One region of the Pseudoxanthomonas sp. 134C1 genome, then DNA from elsewhere that is predicted to be linked to it. Evidence: riboswitches for the same ligand, from Rfam matches in the RefSeq annotation. Region 1 holds a riboswitch; each other region holds the start of a gene.
What was found. Region 1 has a riboswitch for cobalamin ahead of btuB (TonB-dependent vitamin B12 receptor). Riboswitches for the same ligand answer to the same signal wherever they lie in the genome.
Positions count from the first base shown of each region.

Region 1 (5,106 bases):
CGGCGGCCATCGACGACTACCTGCGTCATCCGACCAGCCAGTCGTTCCGTGACGCCGTCGCGCTGGGGCAGGCGCGCCTGGACGCGCAGGCGGCACCGACGCGCCCGGACCCGCCGCAGGCCGAACCCGCGCCGCCGGTCCATGCACCGCCGGTCTTGCGCAGGTAAAAAAAGCCCGGCGGTTGCCGGGCTCTTTTCGTTGCGGTTCCGCGATCAGCGCCTGGGCTGGTAGCGCAGGCTCAGGCCGTATTCGCGGCCGGGCTGGTTGTACCAGGCGATGGTTTCGTACGCGCAATCGAACACGTTGTCGACCTTGGCCAGCAGCGTCCATTCCGGGGTGACCGCGTACTCCAGCCGCAGGTCGGCGGTGGCGAAGCCGCCCAGGCGGGTGGCGTTGCTCAGTTCGTCGTAGCGGTAGCCCGCGCCGCTGACGGTCGCGCCGATACGGAAGTCGCCGAACTGGCGGTCCACGTCGATGCGGCCGGTATCGCGCGCGCGACGCGGCAGCAGCTTGTCGTTGTTGCTGGCGCTGCGGTTGCGCGGATCGGTGTGGCTGAGCTGGGCGGAAAGATCCCAGCCGGCCAGCGTCACGTCGACGGTGAACTCGGCGCCGCGGATGCGGGCTTCATCCACCTGCACCATCTTGAAGCGGGTACCGTCATAGGTGATCAGATCGTCGATGCGGGTCTCGTACAGATCCAGCGCCCAGCGCCAGGCGTCGCCACTCTGGGCGATGCCGACGTTGAGGCTCCTGGACTTTTCCGGCTCCAGATCGCGGTTGCCGCTCCACGGGTCGTACAGATCGCTGAAGGTCGGCGCCTTGAAGCCGGTGCCGTAGGTCGCGCTGAGCTTGAAGCCACGGCCGAAACCCATGCCCCAGCCGAGGTTGCCGGTGGTGTGGTTGCCGAACTGCTCGTTGTCGTCGTTGCGCACGCTCGCCTGCAACTGGTGCGCGCCGAACTTGCCCTGGTACTCGACGAAGCCGGCGGTGTTGCGGCGGCTGTCGGCGGCGTAATCGGTGGTGCTGTCGAGGTGGTCGATGTACCAGTCCGCGCCGACGGTCAGCAGCTGATCCCGGCCCAGTCCGATGTCGGCCTGCGCGCTGGCGGTGTTGCGGTGGGTGTTGTGGGTGCTGTCGTGGTCGACTTCGTTGCGGTAGTTGTCGGTCTCGTTGTCGCTGCGGCCGACATTGACGGTCAGGGCGAAGCGGTCGGTCGGCACGTAGCGGACCTTGCCGTTCAACACCTGCTGCACGTTCTCGGTGTAGTTGTAGTAACCGTCGTACTGGTTCGCGCCTTCGGCGCGCAGCGCGCTGGCTTCGGCGGTCAGCGTATCGGTCAGCTTGTAGCCGCCACGCAGGCTGGCCGAAACGTTGCGGTAACCGTCGCGGTCGGGTTCGTCGGCGTAGCAGCCTCGGCCCTGCGATGCCGAGCCACGGCAGGCATTGATGCCGTCGGTGCGCTGGTAGGACGCATCCGCGCCGAACCAGCCGCGTTCGCCGCCACCGCCGAAACCGGCGCTGGCCTGGCGCAGGCCGTTGCTGCCGCCGCCCATCTGGAAGTGCGGCGTGTAGGCGCCCTGGTTGCGGCGGGTGAAGATCTGGATCACGCCGCCGATGGCCTCTGAACCGTACAGGCTGGAGTTCGGGCCGCGCACGATCTCGATGCGATCGATCTGCGCCAGCGGCAGATCCGGAATGGCGGCGGCGGCGAAATCGGCCGAATTCACCCGCACGCCATCGATCAGCACCAGGGTGTGGCTGGAGTTGGTGCCACGCAGGAACAGCGAGGTCTGCTTGCCCGGGCCGCCGGCGTTGGTCAGGTTGATGCCGGCGCGACCGCGCAGCAGATCCTGCAGCGAGGTCGCCTGGCTGCGCTCGATGTCGGCGCGATCGATGACCTGCACCGGCGCCAGGCTGTCTTCCAGCGCGATCGCGGTGCGGGTGCTGGTGACGACGACTTCGTCCAGCTCGGTGGCGGCGTTCTGGGCGAGGGCCAGGCCCGGAAGCGCCAGCGTGACGGCCAGGGACAGGGTACGGATAGGTGGCATTGCAATCGGCTCCATGCGCCGCGCGCTCCCGCGCGGCATAACGGGGGGAGGCGGCAACGCGGGAACGGGAAGACAGCGGAAACGGCCGTGCGCACGGCGCTCGCCGCCGCAACGCCCGCCGCGTCGCAACCAGTCGTCTTTCGGGCCGGTCTCCGGGCTTGCGAGCGCGATGGCGGACCATCGCCGGCCGGGGCGCCTTCCCGTGCGGATGCACAGTGGCGTGTGCCCTGTCCTGACTCGCTTACCGTTGCGGGGGCAGCGCCGGAATCACCCGTCGCGTCGCCGGAGAGGCGGGCGCGGGTTCACCGGCTTCCCGTTTCAACCCTGGGCGGAACCGCCCGCGGGTCACCAGAAAGCGCGGAGATTCTAGCAGAAGCGCGCCCCCGGCCCCATCGGCGTCCCGATGGCCGGGCGGCGGCGGCGGCTCCCGTAGAATCCCGGTTCCCTCCGTCGCAAGAACTCCGCACGTGTCCCAGGACTGGATCCACGCCGACTGCCGGCAACCTTCTTCCGAACACCGCGAACGCGCCCGCGCGCGCCAGGACGAGCTGACCAAGCCGCAGGGCTCGCTCGGCCGCATCGAGACCCTGGCGGTGGAACTGGCGGCGTTGCAACATCGGGATCGTCCCGTGGCGGCACGGGTGCCGGTGGTCGTGTTCGCCGGCGATCACGGCGTGGTGGCGCAGGGCGTGTCGGCGTTTCCTTCCGAAGTGACGGTGCAGATGCTGCACAACTTCGCCAACGGCGGCGCGGCGATTTCTGTGCTGGCGCGCGAACTCGGCCTGCCGCTGCGGGTGGTGGATGCCGGCACCCGCGCCACCCACGCCATCGCCGGTGTGCAGACCGACAAGCCCTGCCACGGCACCCGCGATTTCAGCGTCGAAGCGGCGATGAGCGAAGACGAACTCGCGCATGCGCTGGCCGCCGGCCGACGCGCCATCGAGGCGGCGGAGGAGGCGGATCTGTTCGTCTTCGGCGAGATGGGCATCGGCAACACCACCGCGGCCAGTGCGCTGGCCTGCGCGCTGGCGGATCTGCCGCTGGACGAGCTGGTTGGCGCGGGCACCGGATTGCAGGGTGATCGCATCGCCCACAAGCAGCAGGTGATCGCGGACGCGCTGGCGCTGCACCGGCCGCACATCGCCGGCAGTGGTGATTCCGCGCGCGAAACGCTGCGCCGTGTCGGCGGGCTGGAAATCGCCGCGATGGCCGGCGCGATGATCGCCGCCGCGCAGCGGGGCGTGCCGGTGCTGGTGGACGGTTTCATCGTCTCGGCGGCGGCGTTGGCCGCGGTCGGCCTGCAGCCGCAGGTGCGGCCATGGCTGTTGTTTTCGCACCAGTCGGCCGAACGCGGGCATGCGCGCGTGCTGGCGGCGCTGGACGCGCGTCCGCTGCTGCAACTGGATCTGCGCCTGGGCGAAGGCAGCGGCGCGGCGCTGGCGTTGCCGCTGCTGCGGCTGGCCTGCGCGTTGCACGCCGGCATGGCGACCTTCGCCGAAGCCGCGGTATCCGGGCGCGACGACGCGCCATGATCCTCGACCTGGTGCGTCATGCCTCGACCGGACGCGCCGGCCACTTCGACGGACGCACCGATCCGCCGCTGCTGCCAGGCGCCGTTGATGCGGTCCGCGGCGGTTGCGCGGACGTCGCCTGGTCGCGGGTGATCAGTTCACCGCGCCAGCGCGCGCTGCACACCGCGCGGGCCTTGGCGGCTGCGCGGGCGATGCCGGTGGATGTCGCCGAAGACTGGGCCGAGTGGGATTTCGGCGACTGGGATGGGCAGCATCGCGATGCGATCGCGGTGGATGAGGCTTCGCGCCGCGCATTGCAGGCGTTCTACCGGGATCCGGGCGCGCATCCGCCGCCGAACGCCGAACCCTGGGCCGCGTTCGAGGCGCGCATCGATCGCGCCCTGCGCGCGCTGGCGGCGCCGGATGACGCATCACCGGTGCTGGTGGTCAGCCATGCCGGGCCGCTGCGGCTGGCGCTGGCGCGCGCCTGTGGCTGGCCGCTGGCGTCGTTGTGGGCGGTGCGCATCGACTACGGCACCCGCCTGCGCCTGCGGGTGCAGATCGACGCGGCGGATCATCTGTGGGGCGAACTGATCGAAGTGAGGCAGGCATGAGCGTGCGCAAACTGATCCTGGCGGTGCAGTTCCTGACCCGCCTGCCCACGCCGCAGCTGCGCGATTTCCGCGAAGAGGAGTTGAGCCGGACGGCGGTGTATTTCCCGCTGGTGGGCGCGTTGATCGGCGCGCTGGTGGTATTGCCGCTGTGGGCGCTGGACGCGCGGCCGTGGCTGGCGGGCCTGCTGGCGCTGATCGCGTGGGTATGGGTGACCGGCGCGCTGCATCTGGACGGGCTCGGCGATGTCGCCGACGCGTTCGGCGCGGCGCACCGCAATCCGCAGCGGTTCCTGGAAGTGCTGAAGGACCCGCACATGGGCGTGTTCGGCGTGGTCACGATCGTGCTGCAGCTGCTGGCCAAGTTAGTGCTGCTGGCCGAACTGGTCGACGGCGCGTGGCTGTGGGGCGTGCTGCTGGTACCGGCGTGGGCGCGCTGGGCCACCACGCTGTTGTGGAGCCGCTGGTTGCCGCCGCTGCATGCGGGCATGGCCGAACGCTTCGCCTGGTACCGCAACGAAGGCGCGTACTGGGATTGGGCGTGGGGCGCGGCGCTGGCGGCGATCAGCCTGTGGCTGGCGCCGCCGCTGCTGATCTGTCTGCTGCTGGCGCCGTTGACCGCGTGGTACTGGAAATGCCGGCTGGGCGGCATTTCCGGCGATTGCCTGGGCGCCAGCACCGAGGTGCTGGAAACCCTGCTGCTGCTGGCGCTGGCGTTGGCACCGGCGGCCTGGCGGCTGTTCTGACCCGGGTCAGTCTTCCTGATCGCCGCCCGGCGAATCGAACAGGTTCATCGCCGGCGCGGCACCTTCGTCTTCCTGGATGTGGGTGGTGGTCACGGGCGCGGCGGCGGGACGGCCGCGTGGCGGCGGCAGCAGCGCGGCGGCGGCGTCGTAGGCCACCAGCAGTTCGCTGCGGCGTTCCTCCGGCAGGTGC
Region 1 is NZ_JBYMTH010000008.1:321-5,426, forward strand. It holds partial or broken gene AC3DEZ_RS14555 (hypothetical protein) at 1-167, shown strand, start outside; gene btuB (TonB-dependent vitamin B12 receptor) at 213-2,048, opposite strand; cobalamin riboswitch at 2,175-2,416, opposite strand; gene cobT (nicotinate-nucleotide--dimethylbenzimidazole phosphoribosyltransferase) at 2,516-3,580, shown strand; gene AC3DEZ_RS14570 (histidine phosphatase family protein) at 3,577-4,173, shown strand; gene cobS (adenosylcobinamide-GDP ribazoletransferase) at 4,170-4,916, shown strand; gene AC3DEZ_RS14580 (TfoX/Sxy family protein) at 4,923-5,106, opposite strand, start outside.

Region 2 (5,106 bases), on a different contig from region 1:
TGGAGCGTTCGCCGACACCGTCCTCCCCGCCGGAGCAGGCGGAAGAACCCGCGGCGCCCGCGGGTGGAGAAGACGTCCCCCTGTCCCATGGCAGCAGCGATGAACCACGACGCACCTGAGGATCAGGCCGAAAGCAGCCTGATGGGCCATCTGCTGGAACTGCGCACGCGCCTGATGCGGGCGCTGCTGGGCGTCGTGATCGTGCTGGTGGCGCTGCTGCCCTTCGTGAAAACGCTGTACAGCCGGCTGGCGTTGCCGATGCTGAGCCAATTGCCGGACAACCAGTCCGCGCAGATGATCGCCAACGATCCGACCTCCGGCTTCTTCGCGCCGATCAAGCTGGCTTTCTTCGCCGCCATGTTCCTGACCGCGCCCTGGCTGTTGTACCAGGCCTGGGGATTCGTCGCGCCGGGCCTGTACCGGCACGAGAAGCGCCTGGCGTTCCCGTTGCTGGTGTCGTCCATCCTGCTGTTCTACGCCGGCTGCGCGTTCGCCTATTTCCTGGTGCTGCCGGGCGTGTTCCATGCACTGATGATGTTCACCCCGGACATCGTCACCATCGCTCCGGATCCCGGCAAATACCTCGATTTCGTGCTGGTGATCTTCCTGGCCTTCGGCGTGAGTTTCGAATTGCCGGTGGCGCTGGTGATCCTGGCCCTGCTGGGCTGGGTGACGCCGCAGCAATTGCGCCAGGGCCGCGGTTACGCGGTGGTCGGCATCTTCATCCTGGCCGCCGTCATCACTCCGCCGGACGTGGTCTCGCAGCTGATGCTGGCGATTCCGATGTGCCTGCTTTACGAAGCCGGCATCATCGCCGCGCAATGGGTCGCGCCCAAACCCGATCGCGACGATTCACGCACGCCGCGCGACGCGTGATCGCGTCAACCTGAACTCTTCTCCACATCGCTGAAGCCGTCCGCGGGATCCATTCACGCCGCGACGTTGCGGTTCATCCTGCCTTTGCCAGACTCGGCCGCGCTGGAGTGAACGAGAAGGAACACCGCGATGACGCAACGCTTGGGTGCGATCTGCCTGCTGGGCCTGCTGTCGGCCTGCCAGCCTGAACATCCGGTCGACACCGCGCGCGCCGCATCCGCCGCACGCGTGGCGGAAGCGCCGCCGCCGCCGGTGTCGGACGCCCAGGCGTCACGCATCGCGTTGCAGGCGCAGTTCGTCGACGAGGCGCTGGGCGTGGCTATCCTGCCCTTGCCGGGCTTCACCCTGCGCCGCGATTTCCGCCGCGATTATCTCGCGACCGACGACTGGAAGACGTTCGCCAAGCCGGACAGCCGCGGCAAGGCGCTGGCCGCGCTGATCCTGGACGGCTCCAACGAGATCACCGCGGCGGAATTGCGGCTGGGCATCAGCGATGATCCCGACGCGGTGGCCGCCTGCCTGGAGGTCTCCGACTCGGCATTGCCGTCACCGCGCGATGAAATCCGCATCGATGGCCAGCCGTTCCGGCATTTCCGCGCCAGCGATGCCGCGATGAGCCATTACCTGACCGTGGACGCCTACCGCGCCGTGCGCCAGGAGCGCTGCTACGCCATCGACCTGCTGGTCGTCGGCACCCGGCCGGAGGTCTACGATCCGCCGCGCACGCCGCCTTTCGATACCGCCACCGCGCAGGCGCGGCTGCGGGAAGCCCTGGGCGCCATCCGCTTCGTGAAATAGCGGATGCGTGGAACGCCCGTTGCTGCGAGGAGTGGCGTTCCACAGTCCATGCATCACCATATTTGGTGTTGACGCTCCCATGTGCCCCCACTATCTTGTGGCTGTCGGTTCTCCCGGTCGCACGCCGGGGGATGAAAAGGGAAGCCGGTCGAATGCCGGCGCTGCCCCGCAGCGGTAGGTGGAAACGAACCCGTCATTGGCACTGAGGCGCCTTGCCTTGGGAAGCGACGGGCTAGGAGGAAGCAGGGCTTCCGCGTCCACGAGTCCGAAGACCTGCCGACAGCCGCGCGTTGCACACCGCGCGGTGCCGGCCGCGGAATCTCCGGGGGGAGATGGCTGGTGAAGCAGGCCGGCCATCCGTTCCCACGGTCGCGGCCCCTGCGACGCCGCTTCCCCACCCTGATGCTCCATACGGCCTTCCGCTGCCTGCGAGGGACAGGTCGCCGCGTGCATCACGCATGGAGGAAGCCCCGTGACCCCGACCGATACCGCCGTCGCTGAAACCGACGTCTCCCCGTCCCAGAAGGACGCATTCCTGTTGACCTCGCCGCCCACCGCAACCGCGATGAGCGTGACCAAGCGCAACGGCAGCCGCGAGCCGGTGGATCTGAACAAGATCGTCCGCGCGGTGCAGCGCAGCTGCGAAGGCCTGCACGCCATCGACCCGATGCGCGTGGCCACCCGCACCATCTCCGGCCTGTACGACGGCGCGAGCACGCGTGAACTGGACGAACTGTCCATCCGCACCGCCGCGCTGCTGACCGCCGAGGAACCCGAATACAGCCGGTTGGCCGCGCGCCTGCTGGCCAGCTACATCGCCAAGGAAGTGACCGGGCAGGAAATCCATGCGTTCTCGCAGTCGGTGACGCGCGGCCATGAGGTCGGCCTGATCAACGATCGGCTGTTGAATTTCGTGCAGACCAATGCGCGCAAGCTCAACGACGCGCTGGATGCCTCGCTGGATCTGCATTTCGACTATTTCGGCCTGCGCACCCTGTACGACCGCTACCTGCTGCGTCATCCGCACACCCGCAAGGTCATCGAGACCCCGCAGCAGTTCTTCCTGCGCATCGCCTGCGCGCTCAGCGAGGACGTGTCCGAGGCACTGGCGCTGTACCGCCGCATGGGCAACCTGGACTACCTGCCCAGCTCGCCGACCCTGTTCAATTCCGGCACCACCCACGAGCAGCTGTCCTCGTGCTTCCTGCTGGACTCGCCGCAGGATTCGCTGGAGTCCATCTACCAGAAGTACGGCGACATCGCCCAACTGTCCAAGTTCAGTGGCGGCATCGGTGTCAGCTATACGCGGGTGCGTTCGCGCGGCTCGCTGATCAAGTCGACCAACGGCCATTCCAACGGCATCGTGCCGTGGCTGAAGACGCTGGATTCCTCCGTCGCGGCGGTCAACCAGGGCGGCAAACGCAAGGGCGCCGCCTGCGTGTACCTGGAAACCTGGCACGCCGATGTCGAGGATTTCCTCGAACTGCGCGACAACACCGGTGACGAATCGCGTCGCACCCACAACCTCAACCTGGCCAACTGGGTGCCGGATCTGTTCATGAAGCGGGTGGAGGCCGACCAGGAATGGTCGCTGTTCGATCCGCGGGTCGTGCCGGAGCTGACCGATCTGTACGGCGAAGCGTTCGAGCAGGCCTACCTGCAGGCCGAAACCCAGGGCAGGGCCGCGAAGGCGGTGCCGGCGCGCAAGCTGTACGCGCGGATGATGCGCACGCTGGCCGAGACCGGCAACGGCTGGATGACCTTCAAGGACAAGTGCAACCGCGCCAGCAACCAGACCCTGCGCGCGAACAACGTCATCCACCTGTCCAACCTGTGCACCGAGATCCTGGAGATCACCTCGGCGGAGGAAACCGCGGTCTGCAATCTGGGTTCGATCAACCTGGCCCGCCACTTCGACGAATACGGCGACTTCGATTTCGAGCGTCTGGCCGAAACCGTGCGGCTGGCGGTGCGTCAGCTGGATCGGGTGATCGATCTGAACTTCTACCCGATCGAATCGGCGCGTCGCGGCAACCTGCGCTGGCGTCCGGTCGGCCTGGGTTGCATGGGCCTGCAGGATGTGTTTTTCCGCAAGCGGCTGGCCTTCGACAGCGCCGAGGCACGCGCGCTGTCGCAGAAGATCGCCGAGACCATCTACTTCCACGCGCTGGAAACCTCGTGCGAGCTGGCCGAGGAACGCGGCCGCCATCCGTCCTTCGCCGACACCCGCGCCTCGGCCGGTGAGCTGCAGTTCGATGCCTGGAACGTGGCGCCGCGGGACGGCGCACGCTGGGACGCGTTGCGCGCTCGCATCCGCGAGCACGGCCTGCGCAACTCGCTGCTGATCGCGATCGCCCCGACCGCGACCATCGCCTCGATCGCCGGCTGCTACGAATGCGTGGAGCCGCAGATCTCCAACCTGTTCAAGCGCGAGACGCTGTCCGGCGATTTCCTGCAGGTCAACCGCTATCTGGTCACGGAACTGAAGCAACTGGGCCTGTGGACCCCGGAGATGCGCGACGCCATCAAGCTGGCCGAAGGCTCGATCCAGGGCATCTCGCAGATTCCCGAACCGCTGCGCCAGATCTATCGCACCGCGTGGGAGCTGCCGATGCGCTCGCTGATCGACATGGCCGCCGAACGCGGCGTCTACATCGATCAGTCGGCCTCGCTCAACCTGTTCATGGAGAGTCCGAACATCGGCGCGCTGTCGTCCATGTACATGTACGCGTGGAAACAGGGCATCAAGACCACCTACTACCTGCGCTCGCGTCCGGCCACCCGCATCGCCAAGACCACGGTGAGCAGCGTCGGCAGCGAAGCGCCGAAGCCGGCCTACACGGCGGTGGAGGCGGTGTCGTGTTCGCTGGAGAACCCGGAAGCCTGCGAGGCGTGCCAGTAGCCGACGTCATGCGGGGTTGAGAAGCCGCGCCTCCATTCCCCCCACGCAGGATGCGCACAGGAATGACAGGAACAGGAGGTTCCGGGCGCAGGGACGCGCCAATCCCTCGTTCAACCGTCCCCTCCCCCGCTGGCGTGGGAGGGTCAGGGTGGGGGCAGGGCCGAAGCCATTGAACACGAACCACCCAACGTCCATCGAAGGTCCACTTCGCTTCATCTTGCTTTTCTCGCAGACGGACAAGCCTCCACTCCGTTCGCCCCCATCCCAACCTTCCCCCGATAGCGGGGGAAGGGGCTGAAATTCGTGGACGGAGACGCTCCCGCTCCGTTCGCCCCATCCCAACCTTCCCCGCTTGCGGGGGAAGGGGTTGAAATTTGCGGACGGAGGCACTCCTGCTCCGTTCGCCCCATCCCACCTTCCCCCGATAGCGGGGAAGGAGCAGAAACAGGAAACACGACATGTCCGCCAAACCCCGCCAGATGCTGCTGGACCCCGGCTTTGAACTGACCCTGCGCCCGATGCGCTATCCG
Region 2 is NZ_JBYMTH010000001.1:204,380-209,485, forward strand. It holds gene tatB (Sec-independent protein translocase protein TatB) at 1-119, shown strand, start outside; gene tatC (twin-arginine translocase subunit TatC) at 100-876, shown strand; gene AC3DEZ_RS00900 (hypothetical protein) at 1,006-1,674, shown strand; cobalamin riboswitch at 1,763-1,969, shown strand; gene AC3DEZ_RS00905 (ribonucleoside-diphosphate reductase subunit alpha) at 2,240-4,576, shown strand; gene AC3DEZ_RS00910 (ribonucleotide-diphosphate reductase subunit beta) at 5,035-5,106, shown strand, end outside.
Region 2: linked by a shared signal. The riboswitch ahead of AC3DEZ_RS00905 (ribonucleoside-diphosphate reductase subunit alpha) and the one ahead of btuB (TonB-dependent vitamin B12 receptor) in region 1 are both predicted to bind cobalamin.

Region 3 (5,106 bases), on a different contig from region 1:
CACCAGCACCAGCGCCAGCCGCGGCACAGTGCTTATCCGATCCCGGTGCAGGCCGCGATAGACATGCCCGCCCAGCCACAACGACGCATAGGCGAACGCGAGCGCCCAGTACGCAGGCGACAGGCACCAGTCGGTGATCGTGCCGCTGGCGAGGCTGGCGAAATCCAGCAGCGAGGACAACAGGAAGAACGCGGGCAGCGTCCACATCGGCCGCAGCAGCGCGCCGGCCAGAAAGAACACCGCCCAGGACGCGCTGGGCAGTGCGTCGACGCTGGCGAAATGCTGGCCGCGGGTAGTGATCATCAGCATCGCCAGGGCGGTGCCGGCCAGGATCTGCGCGCGTGTCGACGCCAGCGGCAGGACGGAACCGGAAACGGGCTTCAGGGACATCGGGGTTCTCCTGCTCAGGTATCGAGGGAAGCGGAACGGCGACGGAAGGTCACGATCAGGGCGTGCACGAGCAATGCGCTGATCACGTAGGTCATGGTGGTGCGCACGAACAGCGGCCCCCATTGCCAGACGCGTGCGAGGTATTGCGGCCACTCGGGATGCGGATAGCGTCCACCCAGCCAATAGAAGGCGCCATTGGAGATCAGGAAGGACAGTGACGCGCAGGCGCATGCGACCAGCAGCGCGCCGGCCAGGCCGCGCCATCCCCGCATCCCGCTGTCGGACCAGGCCCGACCGCCGTACCACAGCACCGCGTATGCGGGCAGCAGAAACGCGTAGGCCGGCGTCACGCAGAAATCGCTGACACCGGCCACGCTGACGGCGGCCCAGTCGATGAGCACCGCCAGCGCCAGCAGCGCCAGGAATGGAAGGTGCCGGCGCAGATACAGGCCACCGAGGAAGAACAGCGCCATCGAAGCATCCGGCAGATGCAGGACGGTGCCGAAGTGATGGAAGCGCGTGGCCACCATCAGGACGGCGAACGTGGCCAGCAGGCCGAGGCGAACGGAGGACGACAAGGGATTCATCGATGCCTCCGCTCAGCGTGCGACGGGCTGGTAACGCAGGGTCAGCAACCACGTGCGTCCCGGCTGGTTGTACAGCGCCGCGGTCTCGTAGCGCCTGTCGAACAGGTTTCCACCCGACAGCTGCAGGTTCCAGGCGGGGGCGAACGCATATCCCACGCGAAGATCCAGCAGGCCATAGCCACCCAGCCGGGTGGTGTTGGCCAGGTTGTCGTAGCGCTCGCCCACGCCGACGACGCTCGCGCCCAGGCTGAAGCGGCCGAAACGCCGATCCGCGTCGATGCGGCCACTGGCGCGCGCGCGGCGCGGCAGCACGTTGTCGTGATTCGGATTGTCGCCGTCGTTGCGCGGATCCAGGCGGGTCAGGCTGGCGCGCAGATCCCAATCCTTCACGCGCACCCCGCCCTCGGCCTCGATGCCGCGGATGCGCGCCCGATCGATGTTGTTCGGGCCACCAAAGTCGCCGAGCGAGGCATCGAACGCAATCATGTCGTCGATGCGGGTGTCGAAGGCATGCAGCGCCCAGCGCGCCTTGCCGTGTTCACCGCGCAGGCTCAACTCGAAACTGCGCGACGTCTCCGGACCCAGTTCCGGATTCCCATAACCGGGAAAGTACAACTCGTTGAAGGTGGGCGCCTTGAACGCCGTGCCGTAGCTCGCGCCCAGTCGCAACTGCGGGGTGAAGTTCCAGCCCCACAGCACGCTGCCCGTGGTTTCGCCGCCGAACTGGCTGTCGTCGTCGCGCCGCACGCCGGCCTGTACCGAATGATCGCCGAAGTCCTGCTGCCACTGACCGAACAGACCGCGGTTGATGCGGTGATCGCGCGCGTAGCGGGTATTGCTGTCCACCTGATCGGCGGACCAGTCGAAACCCAGGCTCAGCAGCCCGCCACCAACGCCCAGATCGGCCTGCAACGAGGCCAGTTTGCGGCGCGTGTCGAAATTGGAGGAATACACGCCGTCGAGGAAGTTCTCGCTCAGATCCGCGCTGGTTCCCGCGCTGGCGGTGATGCGGACCTGGTCGTTGGCGGCGTAGCGTATCCGTCCGCCCACCACCTGCTGGACGGTGTCGGCCTCGTTGTTGAGGCTGCCGTCGTATTCGTTGCGTCCTTCGGCGCGGAACAGCCGCAGTTCCGCATCCCAGTGCTCGTCGAAGCGATAGCCGCCCTGCAGGGTCAACGACGTGTTGCGGTAGCCGTCGCGGTCCGGATCGAAGTTACGGGTTCCCCGATAGGCATTGATGCCGTCGGTTTCCTCGTGTCCGGCCTGGATCGCATACCAGCCGCCGCCGGCTGCGTCGCCGCTCCGGCCGCCCGCGCCCACGGAAACCCGGCGGGTGCGCTCGCTGCCGACGGCCGCGCTGAAGTTGGGCGTGAACGCACCGTGCGGACGACGGGTGAAGATCTGGATCACGCCGCCCAGCGCCTCGGATCCATACAGGCTCGAGAACGGGCCGCGCACGATCTCGACGCGTTCGATCTGCTCGACCGGGATGTCCTGCAGCGACGCCCCGCCACTGGTGGCCGATCCCAGCTTGATGCCATCCACCAGCACGAGCACGTGATCCGATTCGGTGCCACGCAGGAACACCGAGGTGGATTTGCCGGGACCACCGTTGTTGGCGAGCGAGAACCCCGCCCGTCCGGTCAGCAGATCCGGCAGCGAAGCCGGCTGCAGGCGTTCGATTTCCTCGCGGTCGATGACGGTGACCGCGGCCAGCGTCTGATCCTGGGTCTGCGCGGTGCGGCTGGCGGTGACCACGACACCGTCGAGATCGGTGGGACTTTCGGCGAATGCCGGCGCGACGAGGAAAGGGGAAGACAGCAACGACGCCGCCAGGCGATGGCGACGGAAGAACGATTGCGGATGCACGGACACACTCCTTGACCGCGCCTGCCCGCGCGGGAACGTTGGATAAGGACAGGCGGAAAGGGAGTGTCATGGCAGCCCGACACGGATCGAGCCCCATGACATCGCCCACCGCATGTCACGTCGCTCAAAGGCCGGTCTCCGGGCTCGCGAGTGAAGCGTGGCCGTGGGCCGTGCTCCGGATCCGCGCCTTCCCATGCATCAAGCACAGTGGCTGTTTGCGGACCTTGTCTCGCCTACCGTTGCGGGGGCAGCTCCGGAATTGCCGATCATGCATGCACGATCAGGCGCACCGGATTCCCGTTTCAACCACCGGCCAGGCCGGCGGTCACCTCAGGCGGCGCGAGTATAGCAGTTGGCGGGAGTGCCGCTCCGGTGCCTTGCGTGGTGCCGGAGCGGTCTGGCAGTCGCGCTGATCAGCGGCCGACGGGCGCGGATGCCGCGGTGGTCTCGCGACGCAGCGTCACCGGAATCGACTTCACCCGCGCGTCGAGTGCCTTGACCACATCGGCGGTCAGGTCATGGCTCATGTTGCCGGCCAGCACGGTGCCGCGATCGATCAGCACGCCGCAGCCATGCTGCTTGTAGGCTTCGGCGATCAGCGGCTGCGCCGCGGTGGAAATCTGTTCCAGGACGCCTGACCGGGTCGCCTCGATCTCGCGCGAACGCTGTGCGGCGCGTTGCTGCACCGCCTGCGCTTCCTGCACGGCCTTGGTCTGCTCCGGCGTGAGTTTGTCGGCAGTGATGTTTCCGCGCAGGCCGAGACGCAACAGTTCCGACTCGGCGCGGCCCTTGTCACGCTCGATCTCGGCCTGCGCGTCGGTGACCAGCTTCTGCAATTGCACGCCGGCGTCCTTGCCGGCGGCGGCATTGGCGAACACCGCTTCGCGGCTGAGATAGCAGACGCCTGCCACCGCCGGACCTTCCATCGAGGCGACCCCGTCGGCGGCGTGCGCGGCGGCGGTGGAGAACGCCAGCACCAGCAGGATTGCGGTGCGGCGGTACATCGGGGTGAGGGACATGGACATGGCGATACCTGGTTCGAAGGGAATGAAGGGAAAACGCTCAGGGCGCCAGCAGATCGTTGAACCGGCCCAGCGAGGCCAGGTGAAAATGGACCAGCGCCAGCCAGCCCTTGCGATGCCAGTCGACGATCACCGCATCCGGCAATGCGGCGAACCGCTCGGCGTCGACCACATGGAAGCCATCGACACTGGAACGGCGGCCATCCGCGAAAGCGATGTTGGCGCTGCGTTCGATCAGCAGTCCCTGTTCGGCCAGGGCCGCGGCGAACAGGCGGGTGGCCTGGTCCTCGCGGGTGAAGGTGTCGCAGAACTGCAGGGCCTGCCGGGTCAGTTCGCTGAGCTGGCCGTCCTCGAACAGCGGGTTGCCCTCCTCGCCCGACCGGATCACCGCATCCGCGCCGGCATCGATGGCCAGCACGTAGCCATCCGGCTCTCCGGTCTGCACGAATACGAACGGATAACGGCGCACGTACGCGGGGACGTAGGCGTTTTCGGCCCAGGCGCCGTCATTGACGAAGCGGTTGCGGCCGGCTTCCACGCCCAGCACCGCGAGCGGCGTGTGTTCCGGACCGGCGAACACCAGCGGGTAGTTGCGCGAAGCGGCGGCGAATTCGCCGATGACCACCGGCACGGAGTTGCTGGCGGCGGCGAAGCCGGCGCCGCTCGGACGCACCCGCCAGCCGGCGTGTTCGATCGAGGACAGCACGCGCGGTTCGCGATAGAAGAGCGGCCAGGAACTGGCGTCGGCGCCGCCGTTCGGAGCCGGGGATTCGGATTCGGGGTTCTGCGTGTTCATGCTTTTTCCATTCGTTGCGTGATCGGATGCCGGCGGGACGATTTGCGGTTCAGGCGGGGGGATCGAACCGGCCGCGCATGGCGTACAGGATCTGCTTCCCCTCGATGAAGGAATCGACGCACTCGCTGATGTCCTCCGGCGTCTGCCCAGATTGCCGCAGAACCATTTCAACCATATGCCGGCGGATCTCCGAATCGTGCTGCTCGCCCCAGACCTTGATTGGCAGGTAGAACCCGAGCGGCACCTTGCCCCGGGTGACCAGGACCGGGCCGTCTGCCACCAGCACGACTTCGGCGAACTTGTCGGTGAATTTCCTCAGCGAGATGAAACGTTCTTTCACGGTTGCACTTCTTGTTGCGGGGATCCGGGCAACGCCCTTCCCTTCCTGCGGATACGCGGCCACCGCAGGGGGGCCGCGGCGTACGGCCTCAAAACCCGGCGT
Region 3 is NZ_JBYMTH010000010.1:6,249-11,354, reverse strand. It holds gene AC3DEZ_RS16385 (hypothetical protein) at 1-390, opposite strand, end outside; gene AC3DEZ_RS16380 (hypothetical protein) at 405-977, opposite strand; gene btuB (TonB-dependent vitamin B12 receptor) at 990-2,852, opposite strand; cobalamin riboswitch at 2,959-3,194, opposite strand; gene AC3DEZ_RS16370 (OmpH family outer membrane protein) at 3,260-3,871, opposite strand; gene AC3DEZ_RS16365 (SapC family protein) at 3,909-4,664, opposite strand; gene AC3DEZ_RS16360 (hypothetical protein) at 4,714-5,004, opposite strand; gene AC3DEZ_RS16355 (putative porin) at 5,093-5,106, opposite strand, start outside.
Region 3: linked by a shared signal. The riboswitch ahead of btuB (TonB-dependent vitamin B12 receptor) and the one ahead of btuB (TonB-dependent vitamin B12 receptor) in region 1 are both predicted to bind cobalamin.